Regions from separate parts of the Candidatus Corynebacterium faecigallinarum genome, predicted to be linked through region 4. Evidence: riboswitches for the same ligand, from Rfam matches in the RefSeq annotation. Region 4 holds a riboswitch; each other region holds the start of a gene.

Region 1 (5,138 bases), on a different contig from region 4:
GGCGCGACGCCAAGGCGGCTGATCAGTAGGTCGGAAGGTCCGGATGCAGGTTATGCACCCAGGCCAATACGCCGCCAGCCAGATGCGCGGCGTTCTCCTCCCGGGTGCCGAAGTAGGACGCCACCGCGTCCAACGCCTGTTCCGAGCGGCTGCCGGCCTTGCAGTGGAAGACCACGTCGCGGCCACGGGTGGCGTCCGGCAGTGCCTCGGCGCCACGGTCCTGCAGCTCGGCCAGTGGGACGGCGAGCGCACCCGGGATGGACACGATCTCGCGCTCCCAGGGCTCACGGACGTCGACCAGTACAGCACCAGTGTCCAGCCGGGACTGCAGCTCCTCCGGTGAGACGGTCGGGTAGGCCCCTGCACCCGTTGCCACGGCGCATGCGTCACCGACACCGTCGTTCACCGCGGTGACCAGCGGAGCGTCCGGATCCGGGAGGATCGTCAGTTCGCGGAAGGTCATCGCCATCCCGTCGTGGATCAGCAGGCGACCGAAGAGCGGGCTTCCGGTGCCGTTGATCAGCTTGATCGCCTCGGTGACCATCAGCGAGCCGATGGTGCCGGGCAGCGCGCCGACGACCCCACCGGCGGCGCAGCTGGGCACCTCGCCGGGGGCGGGGGCGTCCGGATGCAGGTCACGGTAGCTGATGCCGTCGTGGCCGGGGCCGTTGGCGAAGACCGACAGCCGTCCGTCGAAACGCAGGATCGAGCCCCAGACACACGGGGTGTCGGTCAGGGTGCAGGCATCCGAGACCACGTAGCGGGTGGCGAAATTGTCCGCCCCGTCCATCACCAGGTCATAGGCGCCGACGATGTTCACGGCATTGTCCGCGGTCAGGCGGGTATGGTGCTGCTCCACGGTGACCAGCGGGTTGATCCGGGCCACCGCGTCAGCCGCGGACTCCACCTTGGCCCGACCGATGTCGGACACACCGTGGACCACCTGACGCTGGAGGTTCGACACATCGACCACGTCATCGTCGACGATCCCGATGGTGCCCACCCCGGCGGCGGCCAGGTAGTGCAGGGCCGGGGAACCCAGCCCGCCGGCACCGGTGACCAGCACGCGGGCGTTCTTCAGCCGACGCTGACCCTCATGTCCGATGTGCTCCAGGGTGAGGTGGCGGGCGTAGCGCACCAGCTCGTCCCGGGTGAGTTCCGCAGCGGGCTCGACGAGCGGGGCGAATGGGAGGGACTTCGGCGATTTCGGCGACTCTACGGTCACAGCGACTCGGCCTCCCGGCTGGAACCGGCGGCGATACGTCCCTCCATCGGGGAGGACGCCAGTGCCCCGTCGGCCAGGCCGCGCTTGGGGATGCGTCCGGCATGCCGGGCGAGATGTCCCGCCGTGACGGCATGGCGCATGGCGGTGGCCATCGCCGCCGGGTCCTGCGCGCGGGTCACCGCGCTGGCGAGCAGCACACCGTCGCAGCCCAGCTCCATGGCCTGCGCGGCATCGGAGGCGGTGCCGACCCCGGCGTCGAGGATCACCGGGACCGAGGCGCGGGCGCAGATCAGCTCGATGTTGTGCGGGTTCAGGATGCCCAGCCCGGTTCCGATCGGCGAGCCCAGCGGCATCACCGCGACGGCACCGGCGGACTCCAGGGCCAGGGCGACGGCCGGATCGTCGGAGGTGTAGGCGTAGACCTCGAAACCGTCGTTGGTGAGCTGTTCGGTGGCGTCGACGAGTTCCACGACATCCGGCAGCAGTGTGCGGTCGTCGGCGAGGATCTCCAGCTTCACCCGGTTGGTGCCCAGCGCCTCACGGCCCAGCTGGGCGGTGAGCAGGGCGTCGCGGCTGGTGTAGCAGCCGGCGGTGTTCGGCAGGACGTCGATGCCCAGCTTGTTGAGCAGTCCGAACAGGGAGGTGCCGGTGGAGGGGTCGAAGCGGCGCAGCGCCACGGTGGTCAGCTGGGTCCCGGAGGCGGACAGCGCGTCCTCCAACACAGTCATCGAGGTCGCCCCGCCCGTGCCCATGATCAGGCGGGACTGAAGGGTGGTGGAGCCGATGGTGAGTGAATCTGTGGCGGTCACGGTCTTAGCCTCCCTGCATTGCGGTGATGATCTCGATCTCGGCGCCCTCGCCGAGCACGGTCGTGGTCCAGCGGCTGCGCGGGACGACCGCGGAGTCGTGGGCGACGGCGACACCGACCTGGTCGTCGTCGGGGGAGTGCCCGGTGACGTCGGTGACGATGTCGGCGACGGTGGTGGTGTCGGCGACGGTACGGGGGTCGCCGTTGACGGTGACGGTGATGCTCATGAGGTCCTCGCTGAAGATGCTGAAGATACTGAAGATGCTGCGAAACGGTTGGGGTCGGTGGCGGCCAGGATGGCCTGGTCGGTCGCTGTGGTGGCTGGGGCGCCTGCGGCGTCTGGGGTGCCGGTCACCAGTGATGCGGTGAGGCGTCCGCCCAACGGGGCCAGCAGGACGCCATGGCGGGAGTAGCCGGTGGAGACGACCACCCCGTCCACCCCGTCGAGGTGTCCGATGTAGGGCAGGTCATCGGGAGTGCCGGGCCGGGCACGCGCCAGGATCTCGGTGAGTTCCAGCTCCGCGGCCCCCGGGACAAGCACCTGGGCATCGCGTAGCAGCTGGTAGGCCCCCTCCAGGGTGACCCCGTCGAAGCCGTCCTCGCGCTCGGTCGCGCCGATGACGATCTTCCCGTCCGTGCGCGGTACCAGGTACACCGGACGGCCGTCGACCAGTCCGCGGATGGTGCGCTCGATCAGAAGTGGGTGGTCGGGTTTCAGCCTGGCCCGCAGGATGTCGCCGTGTACCGGACGCAGTTTCACACTGGCGGCCTCGGGAAGCCCCTCGATGCTGTCCAGTGACAACCCGGGGCACAGGACAGTGGTGTCCGCCTGCAACTCGGTGTCGTCGTCGAGGCGTACCCCGGTGACCCGTACGGCGCCCTGGTTGGCGCCCTGGTTGGCGACCTGGTTACTGTCCAGACCGGCACGCAGCACCGACATGACCCGCTGCTGGACCAGACTGCCCTGCGGCGAACCGGGTTCAGACGGCGCGGTGAAGGCCTCGATGAGGGCGGGGATGAGCACCCGTGGATTGACCTGGTGGTCGTCGCTGACCAGGAATGCCCCGGAGATCGAGGGGGAGAGGGCGGGTTCGAGCCTGCGGGCCTGTCGGGTGGTCAGCTGCTCGACCTGCATACCGCTGGCCCGCTGCAGATCGGCGAGGTCGGCGAAAGCGCCACGGTCACCGCTGTGTGCGCCGATGTCGAGGGTCTCGGTGTCGCGGTATCCCACCGGGTGGCCCACGGCGTCCTCGAGCTCGGCGATGAACCCCGGGTAGGCCGCCGCCGAGGCGACCATGAGCTCCCGCATCGTGTCGTGCTGGTAGACGACCTCACTGACCGCGGCGATCATCCCGGCGGCGGCATGGCTGGCGCCGTTACCCGGGGTCGGGTCCACGACGGTGACGGTCTGACCTGCACGGCGTAGGTTCCAGGCGGTGGTGAGTCCGGCGACTCCCGCGCCGACGACGATGGTGTCGGCACCTGTGCCAATGGCTGGCTGCATCTTTTCCTCCGGCGGCATGATCCGCATCAGGTGTGAACGGTCGGCCGGTGCCCCGGCCCTCTCAGCCCCGGTGTCAGGGGCTCCCGCAGTGCTGTTCTCGCTGGGTTCTTTGTAACTACTATTCCACTGCCTATTTCACCACACAGGCACTGGACGCTTCGATGTCGGACCCCGGTGTCGGACAGGTGGGATCACCCGGTGTCGGACAGGTGGGACCATTCGATGGGTTTTCGCCCCAGGAACGACGATCCATCCCACCTTTCGGACATCTCATGTGGTGGCAGGTGTTCAGGGAGCCAGGGAATCAGGGGTGGTGGTCGCCCAGGTGGGCAGTGATTGCTTCTACCGCAGCATCTGCCTGGGCGTTGTCGATACAGGAGACCTCGACAATCTTCTCGTCGTGCAGAATGATCCGGAAGCCAGGCCCGCTCTGGGTGATCAGTCCGGTTCCCTGGATGCTCTTGCGCCAGCCCCAGCCTCCCCAGTCCCAGATGTTGACGGCGACAGGGGCGACGGCCTCGATGTCGGAGTAGGGGACCGTCTGTCGTGGGACGCCTACCCAGGTGCTCACGTGGAAGCCTTCGTTGTCGACCCGCATCCGCCACACCGGGGCAGTGGCGGCGAAGGCGATGACGGCAAGGACCGGAACGGTGAACCACCAGGGGGAGTCGGAGATGATGAGGAGTACGGCAGCGGCCAGCAGTGAGCCCACAATGAGCACCATGACCGGCCACGTCAGCCTGTTCCAGGCGGACCATGTTTGCGAGGTTGTCGGAGGGGTCGAAGCAGATCCCTGGTGAGATGCCGTCATGATTCCGCCGTTGCCTCGGTTGTCGGTTGTCGGTTGTCGGTCGTCGGGGGGGAGAATGCCCGATGCTACCAGCTCGCAGGCTTCTGGATCGCGCGCATGCTGGAGGTATGAACACCGACACAGCCATCATCACCGGAGGAGCCGGCGGCATGGGACTGGCTACCGCCAGGAAACTCGTCGCTGACCACACGATCGTGCTTACCGACGTCAACGGTGACAAGCTCTCTGCAGCAGCCGAGACTCTCGCCGCAGACGGAATCGAAGCACGCACCGTCGTCGCCGACATCACCGACCGGGACAATGTCCGTGAGCTGTTCACCGAGGCAGAACGCTTCGGTCACGTCCGTGCCGTGGTGCATTCGGCCGGGGTGAGTCCGCAGATGGGGGACGCCGAGTTCATCGTCCGTGTCAACGCCGTCGGCACCGTCAATATCGCTCGGGAGTACCTTCGCATCGCAGAGGAGGGGGGGATGCGCTGGTCAACGTCGCCTCCATCGCCGGTCACATGACCCCGCAGGCCCTGCAGCCCACCCGGACTTATGCCAAGGCGCTCACCGACGTGGATGCTCTCGCGGCCAAGCTGGTGAAGGGGACGCGGATCGCACCGGAGGCGTCGCGACCCGGCATGGCCTATTCCAGTTCCAAGGGGTTCGTGATCTGGTACTCGGCGAAGATCGCCGCGGAGTTCGGCGCGAAGGGCGCCCGTGTCCTGTCGGTGTCCCCGGGGTCCTTCGACACCGACATGGGCCAGCTTGAGGAGGACCACGGCTTCGGGAAGATGGTCGAATAC
Region 2 (5,138 bases), on a different contig from region 4:
GCCTCGGCACTGCCGTAGGTGTCCCGGATGTCCTGTGAGATACGCATCGAACAGAACTTCGGCCCGCACATCGAACAGAAGTGCGCCGTCTTCGCCGGTTCAGCGGGAAGTGTCTCGTCGTGGAAGTCCTGCGCGGTGACCGGGTCCAACCCGAGGGCGAACTGGTCACGCCACCGGAACTCGAACCGGGCCTTGGACAGGGCGTCGTCGCGTGCTGTGGCTCCTGGATGCCCCTTGGCCACGTCGGCGGCGTGTGCGGCGATCTTGTAGGTGATGACACCGGTCTTCACGTCGTCCCGGTTCGGCAGGCCGAGGTGTTCCTTGGGGGTGACGTAACAGAGCATGGCGGTACCGTGGCGGGCGATCTCGGCCGCCCCGATGGCCGAGGTGATGTGGTCGTATCCCGGCGCAATGTCGGTGACCAGCGGTCCGAGCGTGTAGAACGGCGCCCCGTCGCACAGCTCCTGCTGACGTTCGACGTTCTCGCGGATCTGGTGGAGCGGGATGTGACCGGGACCCTCCACCATGACCTGCACGTCGTACTCCCACGCCCTGTGGGTCAGTTCGGCGAGGGTGTCGAGTTCGGCGAACTGTGCGGCGTCATTCGCGTCCGCGATCGATCCGGGGCGCAGACCGTCGCCGAGTGAGAAGGCGACGTCGTAGGCGGCGAAGATCTCACAGAGCTCGTCGAAGTGTGTGTAGAGGAAGTTCTCCTCGTGGTGCGCCAGGCACCAGCCCGCCATGATCGATCCCCCGCGCGACACCATTCCGGTGACCCGGTCGGCGGTCAGCGGGATGTAGCGCAGCAGGACCCCGGCGTGCACGGTCATGTAGTCCACGCCCTGCTCGCACTGTTCGATCACCGTGTCGCGGTAGATATCCCAGGTCAGTGCCTCTGCGTTGCCGTCGACCTTCTCCAGTGCCTGGTAGATCGGGACGGTGCCGATGGGGATGGGCGAATTGCGGATGATCCATTCCCGGGTGGTGTGGATGTCGTTGCCGGTGGACAGGTCCATCAGTGTGTCGGCGCCCCAGGTGGCGGCCCATTCCAGCTTCGACACCTCCTCACTGATCGAGCTGGTCACCGCCGAGTTTCCGATGTTGGCGTTGATCTTCACCAGGAACTCCCGACCGATGATCATCGGCTCGGATTCCGGGTGGTTGATGTTCAGCGGGATGATCGCGCGACCGGCGGCGACTTCGCTGCGCACCAGTTCCACGTCGCAGTTCTCCCGCAGGGCCACGAACCGCATTTCCGGGGTGACGACACCCCGACGCGCGTAGTGCATCTGCGTCACCGTGCGGCCCGGTTCAGCATGACGGGGTTCAGGACGTCGTCCCTGCCACTGCTGGGACGGTGCGCCACGGCGGACGGCGGCCCGGCCGTCGTCGATCAACTGTCGTTCACGGAAACGCCCGATACGGGTGTCTCCACGTGCCCGGATCCATTCTTCACGCCAGGGGGCCAGGCCTTCTTCCGGGACGCTGCCCGGCCCGGCGGTCCGGTAGACCTGCAGTGGCGGGTTGGGGCCGCCGTCCGGGGAGTTCTCCTGGTGGATCTCGGTGACCGGGACCCGGATGCCGTGGTCTTCGATCCATCCGCAACGGTGCGCGGGGTGCTGCTGGACAGGGGTGGACGGGGCAGACGGGGTAGACACAGCTACGCTCCTCACTTCCTACGTCGGTATCAACCGGATCAGGTTCGACGGTCCCGGACGATCACAGTCCGGTCTCAGCCCCTCGTGGGGCACCCGTGTGGACGCCTCATGCCTACCACGGCAGTGAGGACACATCAAAACCGGCTCTTCGTGATTCAGAGTGCGTAGCTGCCGGCGGGGCGGGATCGGTGTGGCACAACATGTAGGGGCCCTGGGGCCCGAACCCCTGATGGTGGACACGGGGATGTAGTCAAGATACGAGTCGGAGCTTACCGGACGACTGCGACTCAAACGCCTGTGGTGTGAGATACCCGCACCACGAATGCCGACGGACGGTGTTGTAGCGGATACACCACCGGAACACGTCCCGACGGCACACCAGCTGGTTGGTGAAGGTCTTCGCGTCCTGGAGGACCTCGCGCTTGAGTGCGGCATTGAACGACTCGGCCAGCGCGTTGTCCGCGCTGGTACCGATCGCGCCCATCGACTGGCGCAGCCCCAGGCGGCGACAGGTGTCCTGAAATGCCCCGGACGTGTAGACACTGCCGTGGTCCGAGTGAAAGACCGCACCGGCGAGACTGCCACGCTGGTTCTTCGTCATCACCAACGCTTCGTATAGCTCACCGGGTTAGCTAGTCTACGGGAAATGACTTTCCGGCTCGTCCGTGTCTGCGCTCTCCTCGGTCTCCTCGGTGAAGACATCGACCATCGCGTCCAGGAAGTCGATGATCTCGCGCCGGGCGGACGGAGACACCTGCCGGGCCACCTGCATCATCCTGTCGTGCATCGGGCCTAGCGCATCGGACATCTCGTCCCGGGAGAGGTCCGTCACCGTCAACGTCACCGACCGCCGGTCACTGGGGTGGCCGGTGCGCACGACATGGCCGGAACCGGTGAGCCGGTTGAGCAGCTTCGCGGTCGCCGCCGTCGAGATCTGCAGGGCCGAAGACAGGTCACGAGCAGTGAAGACGGCCCCAGCGCGCTCGGCCGCGGAGATCAGCCGGATGGCCTCCAGGTCGGTGGAGTTGAGTCGCATCCGACCGCACATCCGTTGACGCATGTCATGGTCGGCGCCCCGGAACCGACGCAGGGCCTCGAGAAGCTCCACGTTGGGGTCGCGCCCGTCGTACCAGTAGTCGGTCTGCATCGTCATCTCGTCACGTAGGGGCACCGTCCAGCGTGAACAGTGTACTAGACGCGGCACTGCACCGGAAGAATGACGGTGCGAACATATGGCTATCGGGCCATTATTTCGGTGACAGTACCGGTCCGGAATTAACCGTTTTAAATTCACGCGGACTGAAATTTTCGTAGCATCGGAAGAATGTCATTCCTGCGACCGCAGCCATTCTTCCACCACACCTACCTCCCGGTCTCCGCCGACACCGCCTGGGACTGGCACACCCGCCCGGGTGCCGTGGTCAGGCTGACGCCCGGTATCGCCAGGATGACGGTCACCGGTGAAGCGGACAGTCTCCGCGACGGCACCACCACCTTCCGGCTCCCGGGCGGCGTCGCCTGGCGTGCCCGGCACCAGGCCGGGGAGTTCGAGGACGGACGCAGGTTCACGGACGTCCTGGAGTCCACGCCGCGGACGGCCCTGAACACCCTCGTCACCTGGCGCCACCAGCACGAGATCGCTCCGAACGGCGAGTTGTCCTGCACGGTCACCGACACCATCACCACCAATGCGCCGGATGCACTGCTGTCGAGGATCACGAGTTACCGTGACCGTCAGCTCACCGCCGACCTTCGTCGACTGGAGGAGATGCGGCAGTGGGACGGTACGCCGCTGACCGTCGCCGTCACCGGGCCCAGTGGAACCGTCGGAACCCAGCTGGTGGCGATGCTGCAGACCGCGGGGCACACCGTGATTCCCCTGTCGCGGAGTGAGAGGCCGGGTGGCCGGGTCTGGGATCCGGAGTCGCCGGCGTCCGATCTCCTCGACGGGGTGGACGCCGTGGTGCACCTGGCCGGTGCGCCCATCGCCGGACGTTTCACCGACAGTCACCGTGACGCTGTGTGTGAGTCCCGCGTCGGTCCGACGCGCAGGCTCGCCGAGCTTGCCGCCGAGACCCCCGGTCTCACGACGTTCATCTGTGCCTCTGCCGTCGGCTACTACGGGGCGGACCGCCCGGAAGCAGTCACCGAAGAGTCCGCACCGGGCGCCGGCTTCCTCGCCGAGGTCGTCTCCGACTGGGAGGAGGACTGTCAGCCGGCCCGCGACGCCGGTCTCCGGGTAGCGAACATCCGCACCGGTCTGGTGCTGACCGGAGGCTCACCACTGCTGACACTCCTGGGAGCCTCGTCCCGCATCGGAGGCGGCCCGCTCGGTAGTGGGGAGCAGCACTTCCCCTGGGTGGCGGTGGATGATCTGGTGGACATCTACCACCGCGCCGTCGTCGACCCTGATATGTCGGGGCCGGTGAATGCGGTGGCCCCGGAGGAGATCACCCAGGCGGACTTCGCCGCCGTCCTCGCGGACCTGCAGACACTGCGGGTCCCGCTCGCTCTCCCGGTGCCGACCCTGGGACCACAGGTGCTCCTCGGTCGGGAAGGGGCCGAGGAGCTGGCCCTGGCGGACCAGCATGTTCTCTGCGACAAGCTCGGTCGTGCCGACCACCGCTTCAGGTTCACCGCGGTCCGGGAGGCGCTGCGTCACGAGCTGGCATTGAACTGACGAGGTAAATCGCTAATATTATCGCTAACGAGGTTAGCTAATGTAGTATCGACGCGAGTCTGACTCTTATCAAGCCGCGTCCCTGAGTGGGCGTATATCCACCATGAAAGCGTGATGTTCTTGCGCACTTTGAGCACCGACACACAACTGTCCTTTGATTCGCTGCTGCTCCTGTCCTTCGGCGGGCCGGAGAAATCGGAGGACGTCGTCCCCTTCCTCGAGAACGTCACCCGGGGTCGCGGTATCCCTAGGGAAAGGCTCGAGGTGGTCGGCGAACACTACTTCGCCCTGGGCGGGCGTAGCCCGTTGAACGACCTGAACCGCGAGATGATCACCACCATCCGCAGCGCACTCGAACGCCGGGGACTGGACATCCCGGTGTACTTCGGCAACCGGAACTGGCACCCGTTCATCGAGGACACCGCCGAGGCCATGGCCCGGGACGGGGTCCGCAACACCGCTGTGTTCGCGACGTCCGCCTGGGGCGGGTACTCCGGGTGCCGGCAGTACCACGAGGACATCGCACGGGCCCGACGAGCTGTCACCGAGCGGGGGAGTGTCCCGCCCCGGATGACGCGTCTGGGCCAGTTCCACGACCATCCACGCTTCATCACCGAGTTCGCCGACGCGGTGGATGCCGCACGGGCCACCCTTCCCACTGCGGCTGACCGCGACGGCGCCGAACTCATCTTCACCGCCCACTCCGTACCGCTCAGTGCGGATGCCGAGGCAGGTCCGCCCGGGGTCGGTGGTCAGCTCTACTCGAGGCAGGTCCGCGACAGTGCGCGGTTGATCCTCCA
Region 3 (5,138 bases), on a different contig from region 4:
GCACCCGCACCGCACCGCCGACACCGGCGTCATGGGCACGCTCACGCACCGTCGCAGCATGCTCGACATCCGAGGTCAACACGTCGACATGCGCGCCCCGCCGGGCCGCCAACACCGGCAGAGCCCCGCCGGACGAGGGCATCTCCAGCACCCGGGACCCTGGCCCGACCTGCGCCTCGTCCAGCATCGCGTTGATCCGGTAGAGCTGCGCGGAGTCGATGTCGCTGCGCTCGACCTGGCCCGGATCGTCCGGCGCGTCGAAATGCCGGACGACGACCGGGGCGCTCTCACCACCCTGGGTGGGGTTCTGCACCTCCGAGGACCGGGTACCGGAGGCGAACAACGCCGAACCGGTCGCGCGGGTCTCGCCGGTGTAGATGTCGACCAGGGCGTCCGGAAGCTCACCGGAGCGGACCTGACCACTGACCCGCCGCCGACGCTTCGACAGCGCCCGCCCCAGTCCGCCTTCCAGCGGTTGCGACAGCAGCACCCCGAGCACCTCGGGCAGGGGGTCGGCGGTCCACTCTCCTGCCATGTACCCCTCGGCCAACCCCAACCAGCCGCCATCCACGATCCGGTCCAGGACCTGTCCGTCCTCCACCACGAAGCGCGGTGTGGCCCCCGGGGTCAAGGACACCCCGTGGTCCAGGGTCAGTTTCTCAAGTCGTTCCTGCAGGTGGGTGGCGCGGCGACCGAGGAAGGGCGCATCGGGCGTGCGGCTGATCCCCGGCCACCGCTCGGGGTCCACGTAACCGTTTGCTGACACCGGCCACTCCTTAACACTGTCGCTACCGTCACTACCGTCGCTAGTATCGTCACTGGCACTTACTATCGCTGACGAACCTACCGTGCATCAGGGTGCCCGATCCGTACTCCAACGTGTCCGATCGGCCCCTGTCACAGGCCCCCGATCCCCCCATTCCCAGGAGGAACCGGAAACACCATGTCCGATACACCACCCAGCCACTGCCCACGTGATGAGTAATGCGACTACAACCACTACTATGGATTCCAGGTCCGACGTGACCGGAAGGTCCGTCGGCAGACGACACTACACCGGACGACACCGGATCAGCCCGGACAACACGGGCGAAGAACGCAGAATGAGCACACCAGCCGCACCGCACACGGAACACGGTGGGCGCTGCAGAACCAGGAGATAGCGCACTATGACCCCCACCCCGACTCGCCCCTCGGGCCGCCACCACGTCGTCATCATCGGCGGCGGATTCGGCGGATTGTTTGCCGCCCAGAAGTTCGCCGGCGCCGACGTGGACGTCACCCTGATCGACCGCACCAACCACCACCTGTTCCAGCCGCTGCTGTACCAGGTGGCCACCGGTGTGCTGTCCTCCGGTGAGATCGCCCCGACCATCCGGCAGATCTTGCGCAAGCAGCGCAACGCCCGGGTTATCAAGGCCGAGGTGCGCGATGTCAACGTCGCCGAGAAGACCGTCACCGGTGACCTCGGCGGCAAGGATGTCGTCCTGTCCTACGACTCGCTCATCGTCGCCGCCGGCGCCGGCCAGTCCTATTTCGGCAACGACCACTTCGCCGAGTTCGCCCCCGGCATGAAGAGCATCGACGATGCCCTGGAGCTGCGCGCGCGCATCACCGGCGCCTTCGAGCGTGCCGAGATCACCGAGGACCCGGAGGAGAAGAAGCGACTGCTGACCTTCGTCGTCGTCGGCGCCGGCCCGACCGGTGTGGAGCTGGCCGGCCAGCTCGCCGAGATGGCCCACCGCACCCTGCGCAACGAGTTCCGCCGCACCGACACCGAGCAGACCCGCATCCTGCTGGTCGACGGTGGCCCCCAGGTCCTGCCGCCCTTCGGCAAGAAGCTCGGCCGCAAGGCCCACAAGACGCTGAACAAGCTCGGCGTCGAGGTCGTCACCGACTCGCTGGTCACCAACGTCGACAAGAACGGCGTGACCTGGAAGAACATGAAGACCGAGGAGGAGACCAGCGTCGCCGCATACTGCAAGATCTGGTCCGCCGGTGTGGCCGCCAGCCCGCTGGGCAAGCACATCGCCGACCAGATCGACGGTGTCGAGGCCGACCGCGCCGGTCGCGTCCCGGTGAACAGCGATCTCTCCGTGGGCGACCACAAGGAGATCTTCATCGTCGGTGACATGATGAGCTACGACAAGCTGCCCGGCCTGGCCCAGGTGGCCATCCAGGGTGGCGTGCACGCCGCCTCGATCATCATCAACGAGGTCGAGAGCGGTGCCGGCGAGCGCCCGGCCTTCGAGTACTTCGACAAGGGCACCATGGCCATCGTCTCGCGTTTCAACGCGGTGGTGAAGCTGGGCAAGACCGAGATCTCGGGCTTCCCGGGTTGGCTGATGTGGCTGGGGGTCCACCTGATGTTCATGGTGGGCTTCCGCAACCGCTTCGTCGCCGCCTACAGCTGGGGCATGAACACCGTGTCGCCGAACCGCTGGCACCTGGTGGCCACCCGCCAGCAGCTGCACGCCCGCAACGCCTTCTCCAAGCTGCGCGCTCTCGAGGATGAGGCCGACGTCCGCTCCATCGAGGTCCGCGACAACCTGAAGTTCGGCGAGGGCCGCGACGTCAAGACTGTCTCCGACTAGTCTGTTCCTGCCTCCAGCCAGCACCTGCAGTACCCAACGACACGGGGTGCGCTGCACCGGTCCCACCGGTCACGCGCTGAGATCACACCCGCCGAACCTGCTCTAGTTCACACTAGCGAAGGGATTGTCCATGGCATCCACACTTGCCCACGCTTTCACCGCCGCCCAGGCGGAGTTCTCCCGGGCCGCCCCCTTGGTCCAGTGCCTGACCAACATCGTGGTCCCCCAGATCACGGCCAATGCCCTCCTTGCCGCCGGGGCGTCCCCGGCAATGGTGGACACCCCCGAGGAAGCGTCAGACTTCGCCGCCATCGCCTCCGGGGTCCTGGTCAACACCGGCAGCCCCACCGCCGCCCAGTACACCGCCATGCGCGAAGCCGTCCGCGGTGCCACCGCCAACGACACCCCGTGGGTGCTTGACCCGGTGGCCTGCGGTGGACCTGCTGCCCGCACCGGTTTCGCCCGTGACATCGTCGCCCACCGCCCTGCCGCTGTCCGGGGCAATGCCTCCGAGATCATCGCCTTGTCGGGGGTTTCCGCCGGTGGCCGTGGTGTCGACTCCACCGACGAGGTCGCCGCCGCTCTCGACGCCGCCCGTGACCTCGCCGCCCGCACCGGTGCGGTGGTGGCGGTTTCCGGCCCCCGGGACCTCATTGTCTCCGACGACCGTGTGACGTGGCTGCACTCCGGTGACCCGATGATGCAGCGAGTCGTCGGCACCGGGTGTTCCCTGGGCGCACTGTGCGCGGCCTACCTGTCGACCTCGCTGGACCCGCACGACGCCGTTCTTGCCGCCCACGCCCACGTTGGTGCGGCAGGCAGCATCGCCGCTGCAGAATCCACCGGTCCCGGCAGCTTCGCCGTTGCCTGGCTCGACGCCCTTTTCGCACTCTCCGCCCCCTCCACCCCTGAACCGGGTGGGTCCCACGACCGTCTGGACCATCTTGTCAGCGTCGAGGAGACCGGGGCGTGACCCCGGCATCAGCTGATACCCGACGACCGTCACCTGCCCCGGACTGGTCGCTGTACCTGGTCACCGACCCCGATCTCGGCGGCGGACGCGATGCGGTGCGCCCACTGGTGAGCGCCGCTGTCTCCGGTGGAGTCAGCGTGGTGCAACTGCGCGACAAACACCTGGACCTCGCCGGATTCACCGCCCGGGCGGCAGAACTTGCCGCGGCCCTGCGTCCCACCGGGGTTCCGCTGTTCCTCAACGACCGGGTCGACATCGCCGCCGAACTTGGCCTGCACCTGCACATCGGGCAGGACGACATGGACTACGCCGGGGCTCGCGCAACCCTGCCGGATACCTCGATGATCGGCCTGTCGGTCGACCGGCACGAGCAGATCGACGAGCTCCAACGCCTGGTCGGGCTCGGGGTCCGTCCGCCGGACGTCCTCGGTCTCGGCCCGGTGCACCTCACCGACACCAAGACCAATACCGGCCGCGCCCTGGGGGTGACGGGCCCCGGCAGTGTGTCCGAGCTCGCCGCCCACGCGCTGACTCTCGGTATCCCCTCGGTGGCCATCGGAGGGGTCGGCACCGGCAACGCGACCGCTTTGGCGCATACCCCCGTCGCCGGACTGTGCGTGGTCTCGGCGATCATGGCCGCCGGATCCACCAGCGCCGCCACCACGGCAGCACGACAGCTGCTCTCCCTGTTCACCTCATCGAAGGAAGCCTCATGACCAACCCCGCCCCTGCCCTGCCCCGCGTCCTCAGCATCGCCGGTACCGATCCCACCGGTGGTGCCGGGATCCAGGCCGACATCAAGTCGATCGGAGCCGCCGGAGGGTTCGCCATGAGCGTGGTGACCGCCCTGGTCGCCCAGAACACCCACGGGGTGCGGTCGATCCACACCCCGGGCACCGGTTTCCTCGTCGAACAGCTCGACGCAGTCTTCGACGACGTCACCGTCGACGCGGTCAAGATCGGGATGCTCGGCACCGCGGAGATCACCGACGTGATCGCCGACTACCTGGCCGCCCACCCCGTGCCGGTGGTTGTCGTCGACCCGGTGATGGTCGCCACCAGTGGCGACCGGTTGCTTACGGAGGACGCCGAGGCCGCACTGGTCGAACTGTGCCGGGCCGCGGACGTGATCACCCCTAACCTCGCCGAGCTGGGCGTGCTGTGCGGCTCCCCCCGGGCACAGGATCTGGACGAGGCGCTGGACCAGGGGCGTACCCTCGCCGCTGAGCTGGAGACCACCGTCATCGTCAAGGGTGGACACCTGTCCGGTCGGGGTGCCGACAATGCGGTCGTCGAGCCGGACGGCACGGTGACCGCCATCCCGGTGCCGCGGGTGGACACCAACAACACCCACGGCACCGGATGCTCCCTGTCCTCGGCCCTGGCCACCCGGCTGGCCGCCGGTGACTCCCATGCCGAGGGTCTACGCTGGGCGTCCGGCTGGCTGGCCGAGGCGATCCGTTACGCTGATGACCTGCAGGTCGGCTCCGGCAATGGCCCGGTTGACCACACCCACCGGGCACGTCGGCTGGCCGCGGCCGCCGACACCACCCCGTGGGCGCTGACCGCCG
Region 4 (5,138 bases):
CCGAACTCCTGGCCGAGGCAGCTCAGCAAGCGCCACGGTGTGCCGGTCAACAACTGGTCCTGCTCCGGGCTGACCTCCAAGCGCGCCATCTCCCGGGTCGACGCCGCCCACCGCGCCGGTGACATCCACGCCGGCACCCGCACCGTCGTCCTGAACTACGGCATGAACAACCACGGCCCCAACGGCACCGACAACGGTGCGGACATCCTGAACCCCGGTGATGTCCGCAACCGCTTCCTCGCCGACACCCGTGCCGCGGTGAACAAGGTCCGCGCCTACGCCCCGAACGCGAAGATCGTCTTCGCCGGGCAGATGTCGATCACCTCCAACGGCATGTTCTGCTTCCTCAACGTGGTGCCGAACCTGCCCGCCGGCCTGCCGGTGCCGGTGCTCTCCGACGTCGAGCGCTGGGTGCGCAGCATGCAGGCCGAGGCCGCGACCCGCAACAACATCAACTTCGTGGACCTGAAGGCCGAAACCGCCAACCGTGGAACCTGCGCGCCGGACAACCAGCGCTTCATCTCCGGCATCATCGACACCACCACCCCGCACTACAACATGATGATCCACCCGAACCTGAAGGGTTCGAACTGGGTCGCCGACCGGATGTCACGGTCGCTGTAGGACGCTGACAGTTGCGGTAGGACGCGCACCGCACAGAACTCAACCCCTGAGCAGCCACATGCCGTGGCAGTTCAGGGGTTGAGTCGTTGGTCCCGGTGTAGATCTGGGCCCGTGGTGTGTCAGTAGTTGCCGGGCGGATCACTGGCGGGGAAGGTCTCTTCGCCCTGCTCGTCGATCTTCTCGTCCTCGCTGGCAGGGCCCTGCTGGGGCAGGTCGGAGGGCGTGTTCACCTGGTCGCGGTTCGGGTCCTGATTCGGGTCGCGATCCTTCTCGGGATCGGGAGTGACGTCAGGTGCTGTCTCAGTCATACCGGTTCTCACCTCACTGTCGTCTTGTGCAGTTGCACTACCCAGGGTACGCGCGGCCGGCCACCGAACGCACTGATCGGTGGACACCTGCCTCGCACACCGGGGCCATACCGGGTCATACCGAGGTCTGATTCCCTCGGACGATTCCTCCACTACTGTGAGCACCATGGGTCCTGAAGTAATCGTCGTCCTCCTCATGGCAGCCGCGGTCCTCGCCTGGCTGGTCATGTTCGTTGTCGCCCTGGTGGAGATCATCAAGCACCGCCAGATCAGTGGCGGCGGCAAGGTGGTCTGGGTGCTGATCGCCTTCGCCTTCCCCATCCTCGGGCCGATCCTCTGGTTCGTGTGGGGACGCCACGGCGCCCTCGGCAGCCTTTAACCGGCCAGGTTCCCGCCCAGGTTCCCGCGGAGCGTCGTCGCCGGGTAGGACGTCCTGAACAACCCACGCTCCTGCAGCACCGGCACCACCAGCTCCACGAAGTCCTCCACACCACCCGGCAAGGTCGGCGGCATGAGGTTGAACCCGTCGGCACCACCGCCGGTGACCCACCGCTGCATCTCGTCGGCGATCTGCTCCGGAGTGCCCACGAATGTGGCATGACCACCACCAGCAGCCAAGAATCCCAGCAGGTCACGCACGGTGATACCTGGGGTCGTCTCGATGATCCGCAGGATCGTGCCGTAGCGTCCGGCCGGGCCGGTGAACTCCTCCAGCGGCGGCAGCTCCGGCACCGGGGCATCCAACTCCCAGGCCGCGGTGGTGGTGTCCTGCCCGACGAAGAAGGACAGCTGCGCCAGCGAATCCTCCACCGGCAGCAACTCATTGAGCGCCCGCTGCTTGTCGCGGGCCTCCTGCTCGGTGCGTCCGACGAAGGTGACCAGCCCCGGCATGACGATGAGCTCGTCAGGGTCGCGTCCTACCTTCGCGGCACGCGCGCGTACGTCGGAGCGGTAGGACGCTGCGGACTCCAGATCCCACGCCACCGCGTAGATCCCCTCGGCGTGGCGTGCGGCGAGGTCACGGCCTGGTTCGGACGCCCCGGCCTGGAACAGCACCGGACGCCCCTGCGGGGTGGAGGGGATGTTCAGCGGACCGTCGACGTCGAAGAACCGGCCATGGTGGTCGATGACCTGGGCTGATGAGCGGTCGGTGGCGTCGGGCCAGGAGTCCCAGAGGGCGGTGACCGCGTCGATGAACTCGTCGGCCCGGGCGTAGCGCTCGGCATGGCCCGGCAAAGCGTCCATGCCGTGGTTGCGGGCCTCGGCGTCGGTCATGGAGGTCACCACGTTGATCCCGGCGCGACCACCGGAGATGTGGTCCAGGCTGGCGCTGACACGGGCGGCGTGGAAGGGCGTCCAGAACGTCGAGGAGACGGTGGACACCACGCCGATGTGGCTGGTCGCGCGGGCGATGGCGGTGAGTGTGGTCAGCGGTTCCAGGAACCAGCCGGGGCCGGGGACGGGGCTGTGCGCCTGGCCGTCGGCGAGGAAGAAGGCGTCGAACAGGCCGCGTTCGGCTGTCTGGGCCAGCGACTCCCACCAGGTGATGTCGCCGAGCCGGGTGGCGGGTTCACCGGTGCTGTCACCGGGCGCCCGCCACGCCGCCGAATGGTGTCCGCAGCCGTAGGCGAAGAGGTTGAGGTGCATCTGTACATCCGTCATTCAGGCATCAGTCCTTCACCAGTCCGCCGTCGACGACCAGGTTCTGGCCGGTCACCGCACGCGCCCACGGGGAGGCGAAGAACAGTACGCTGTCGGCGAACTGCTCCGGGGTGGTGACCTCGCGCAGTGGGGTGCCGGACGCAATGCCGTCGAAGACCTCCTCCGGGGTGGCCGCCGAAGCGTCGGTGGTGCGCAGCAGACCACCGGAGACCATGTTCACCGTGATCGCGTCCGGGCCCAGATCATCGGCGAAGGTCCTGGTCAGAGACAGTAGCGCGGCCTTGGCGGCGGTGTAGTCGTGGTAGGGCACCACCGGGTACTGGAAGAGGTTCGTGCCGATGTTGACCACGCGTCCGGACCCGGCGGCGCGGAAGTCGTCCAACGCCGACTGGATGACGTTGAGTGAGCCACGGACCGCACCGTCGAACTGTGCGGTGAAGGAACTGTAGGGGATCTCGGCGGCCTTGTCGCGGGCGTCGCCGTTGAAGGAGAAGTCCACCAGGGCGTTGTTGACCACGGTGGTCACCGGTCCCAGCCCGGCGGCGGCGACGGCGGCGAAGATCCCCTCGACCTGCTCGCGGTCCCGCACGTCGGCGTGCACGGCCAGGGCTTTGCCGGGGTGCTCGGCGACGATGGCGGCCGCGGCGTCCGCACTGGAGTGGTAGTTCACGATCACCGTCGCGCCCTCGCGGAGAAAGGCCTCGGTGATGGCGGCGCCGAGGCCGCGGGCTCCGCCGGTGACCAGGACGGTCTGCTCGGACAGGGGAAGCTGCTGGGTCAGACTCTCGGTCTTGTTCTGGGTCATGCTCATGCCTTTCAAAAGAGGTCACAAGCGGAAGGGGCATCGGGTGTGCTGCTGCTACGGGCGCTGCACGACTCATGGGGTACAGCCCACGACACACACCGGTGATGCCGGACAATCCCTCCGCCAGTACGAACTGGTTCAGGTTCAACGGGTGTGGTCTCAGCCGTGCCCGCCGGGTATTCCCCGACCAACCACGGCACCCCGTGTCGTCCGCGAGGGTAGCACGACAATTGCTGTCCACCCCCCGCTGTACGGTGGGATTATGCAGATCGTCCTGATGATCCTGGGTGTCCTCGGCGGGCTCGTCGTCGGTGCCGTCGCGCTGGCCGGCGTCACCTGGCTGCTGGCCAATGTGATGCGCCGGGTACTGGGGGTTCCCGTCGGTTGGCCGCGGTCGATCCTCGTCGCCCTGCTGGTCGCACTGTCCACCGGTGGGCTGGTCGCGCTGGCCGTGGAACAGTTCTTCACCACCGGTGGCGGGCGTGACGTCTCCCCCGGTCCGGCGATCATCCTCGGGCTGATCGCCCTGATGTGGATGCTCGGCTTCGGTGCGGCCCTGCTGACGGTGATGGAGCTGGTCGTCCCCACTGGTGCCGGGTTCTCCCCCGGCGGGTCGGCAGGACGTTCCGGTCGCTCCGGGGGCTCCCGCATCGGCCGGCAACGTGCCCGCAACCGTCGGTACCGACAGGTCATGGCCATCTTCGTACGCAAGGGCCTCACCGCCCGTAAGCCGAGCATGACCGAGGCGGCCAAGGCATTCCGCGAGGCCCTGGAGGAATCCGGCACCACCTTCGTCAAGCTGGGTCAGAACCTGTCGACCCGGGACTCCGTCCTGCCGCCGGAGTTCATCAAGGAGCTCTCGTCGTTGCAGACCGGGGCGTCGCCGGAACCGTGGGAGCGTATCGGCCCGGCCATGGCCGAGTCCCTCGGCGCCGACCCGGAGACCGTCTTCGCCACGGTCGAGCGCGAGCCGATGGCTGCGGCGTCCGTCGCCCAGGTGCACCGTGCCACGCTGGACGACGGCACCCGGGTGGTCCTGAAGGTGCAGCGTCCCGGTACCCGCGAGGTGGTGCTCAACGACACCGACATCGTGATGCGGATCTGCGACTGGCTGGAGTTCCGCACCGACTGGGGCCGGGAGATGGGCATCCGTCGGCTCGCAGCGTCCTTCACCAGCACCCTGGCCGAGGAGCTGGACTACCGGCGCGAGGCGGCGAACATGCGCGAACTGGCCGAACCGCTGCGTTCCACGAAGGTGCTCATGCCGCAGGTGTACGACGAGTACAGCTCCGAACGTCTGCTCGTGATGGGCGAGTTGGACGGCACCCCGCTCGGCAGCGTGGACCTTGACGACTACTCCACCGGGCAGCGTCGTGGGCTCGGTGATGCGCTGATGGTGTCGGTGATGCGTCAGATCCTGGAGTACGGGGTGTTCCAGGCCGACCCACACCCGGGCAATGTCCTGGTGATGGACGGTGCGGTCTGGGAGGACTCCTGGCAGCGCACCGTCGGACCGGTGCACATCTCCTCGGAGACGGTGGAGCAGCGTGAGGTCGGGCTGGGGATGCTGGACTTCGGGGCCGTGGGGCACCTCGACACGACCGACCGTCGGCACCTGACCATGGTCTTCGCCGCGATCGAGCGGGGTGATTCCCGGATCCTCACCGATGCGCTGCTGAGTCTGCTGGACCGTCCGGACGGTCTGGACGTCCGCACCCTGCAGCGTGATGTGTCTGTTC

Evidence for each region. Region 4 has a riboswitch for thiamine pyrophosphate ahead of ACTXPP_RS13465 (3-oxoacyl-ACP reductase). Riboswitches for the same ligand answer to the same signal wherever they lie in the genome.
Region 1: linked by a shared signal. The riboswitch ahead of ACTXPP_RS06805 (FAD-dependent oxidoreductase) and the one ahead of ACTXPP_RS13465 (3-oxoacyl-ACP reductase) in region 4 are both predicted to bind thiamine pyrophosphate.
Region 2: linked by a shared signal. The riboswitch ahead of thiC (phosphomethylpyrimidine synthase ThiC) and the one ahead of ACTXPP_RS13465 (3-oxoacyl-ACP reductase) in region 4 are both predicted to bind thiamine pyrophosphate.
Region 3: linked by a shared signal. The riboswitch ahead of thiM (hydroxyethylthiazole kinase) and the one ahead of ACTXPP_RS13465 (3-oxoacyl-ACP reductase) in region 4 are both predicted to bind thiamine pyrophosphate.

The regions. Positions count from the first base shown of each region.
Region 1 is NZ_JBQQOC010000009.1:109,845-114,982, forward strand. It holds gene ACTXPP_RS06785 (MFS transporter) at 1-29, shown strand, start outside; gene moeB (molybdopterin-synthase adenylyltransferase MoeB) at 23-1,225, opposite strand; gene ACTXPP_RS06795 (thiazole synthase) at 1,222-2,034, opposite strand; gene thiS (sulfur carrier protein ThiS) at 2,039-2,260, opposite strand; gene ACTXPP_RS06805 (FAD-dependent oxidoreductase) at 2,257-3,537, opposite strand; TPP riboswitch at 3,522-3,634, opposite strand; gene ACTXPP_RS06810 (hypothetical protein) at 3,842-4,261, opposite strand; gene ACTXPP_RS06815 (SDR family NAD(P)-dependent oxidoreductase) at 4,456-4,857, shown strand; gene ACTXPP_RS06820 (SDR family oxidoreductase) at 4,854-5,138, shown strand, end outside.
Region 2 is NZ_JBQQOC010000038.1:264-5,401, forward strand. It holds gene thiC (phosphomethylpyrimidine synthase ThiC) at 1-1,658, opposite strand, end outside; TPP riboswitch at 1,657-1,765, opposite strand; partial or broken gene ACTXPP_RS13220 (transposase) at 1,909-2,271, opposite strand; gene ACTXPP_RS13225 (MarR family winged helix-turn-helix transcriptional regulator) at 2,296-2,829, opposite strand; gene ACTXPP_RS13230 (TIGR01777 family oxidoreductase) at 2,983-4,338, shown strand; gene ACTXPP_RS13235 (ferrochelatase) at 4,453-5,138, shown strand, end outside.
Region 3 is NZ_JBQQOC010000012.1:43,567-48,704, reverse strand. It holds gene ACTXPP_RS08055 (class I SAM-dependent methyltransferase) at 1-766, opposite strand, end outside; gene ACTXPP_RS08050 (NAD(P)/FAD-dependent oxidoreductase) at 1,170-2,594, shown strand; TPP riboswitch at 2,627-2,736, shown strand; gene thiM (hydroxyethylthiazole kinase) at 2,725-3,567, shown strand; gene thiE (thiamine phosphate synthase) at 3,564-4,283, shown strand; gene ACTXPP_RS08035 (bifunctional hydroxymethylpyrimidine kinase/phosphomethylpyrimidine kinase) at 4,280-5,138, shown strand, end outside.
Region 4 is NZ_JBQQOC010000042.1:4,671-9,808, reverse strand. It holds gene ACTXPP_RS13485 (SGNH/GDSL hydrolase family protein) at 1-624, shown strand, start outside; gene ACTXPP_RS13480 (hypothetical protein) at 744-932, opposite strand; gene ACTXPP_RS13475 (PLDc N-terminal domain-containing protein) at 1,099-1,311, shown strand; gene ACTXPP_RS13470 (LLM class flavin-dependent oxidoreductase) at 1,308-2,594, opposite strand; gene ACTXPP_RS13465 (3-oxoacyl-ACP reductase) at 2,602-3,399, opposite strand; TPP riboswitch at 3,497-3,613, opposite strand; gene ACTXPP_RS13460 (ABC1 kinase family protein) at 3,662-5,138, shown strand, end outside.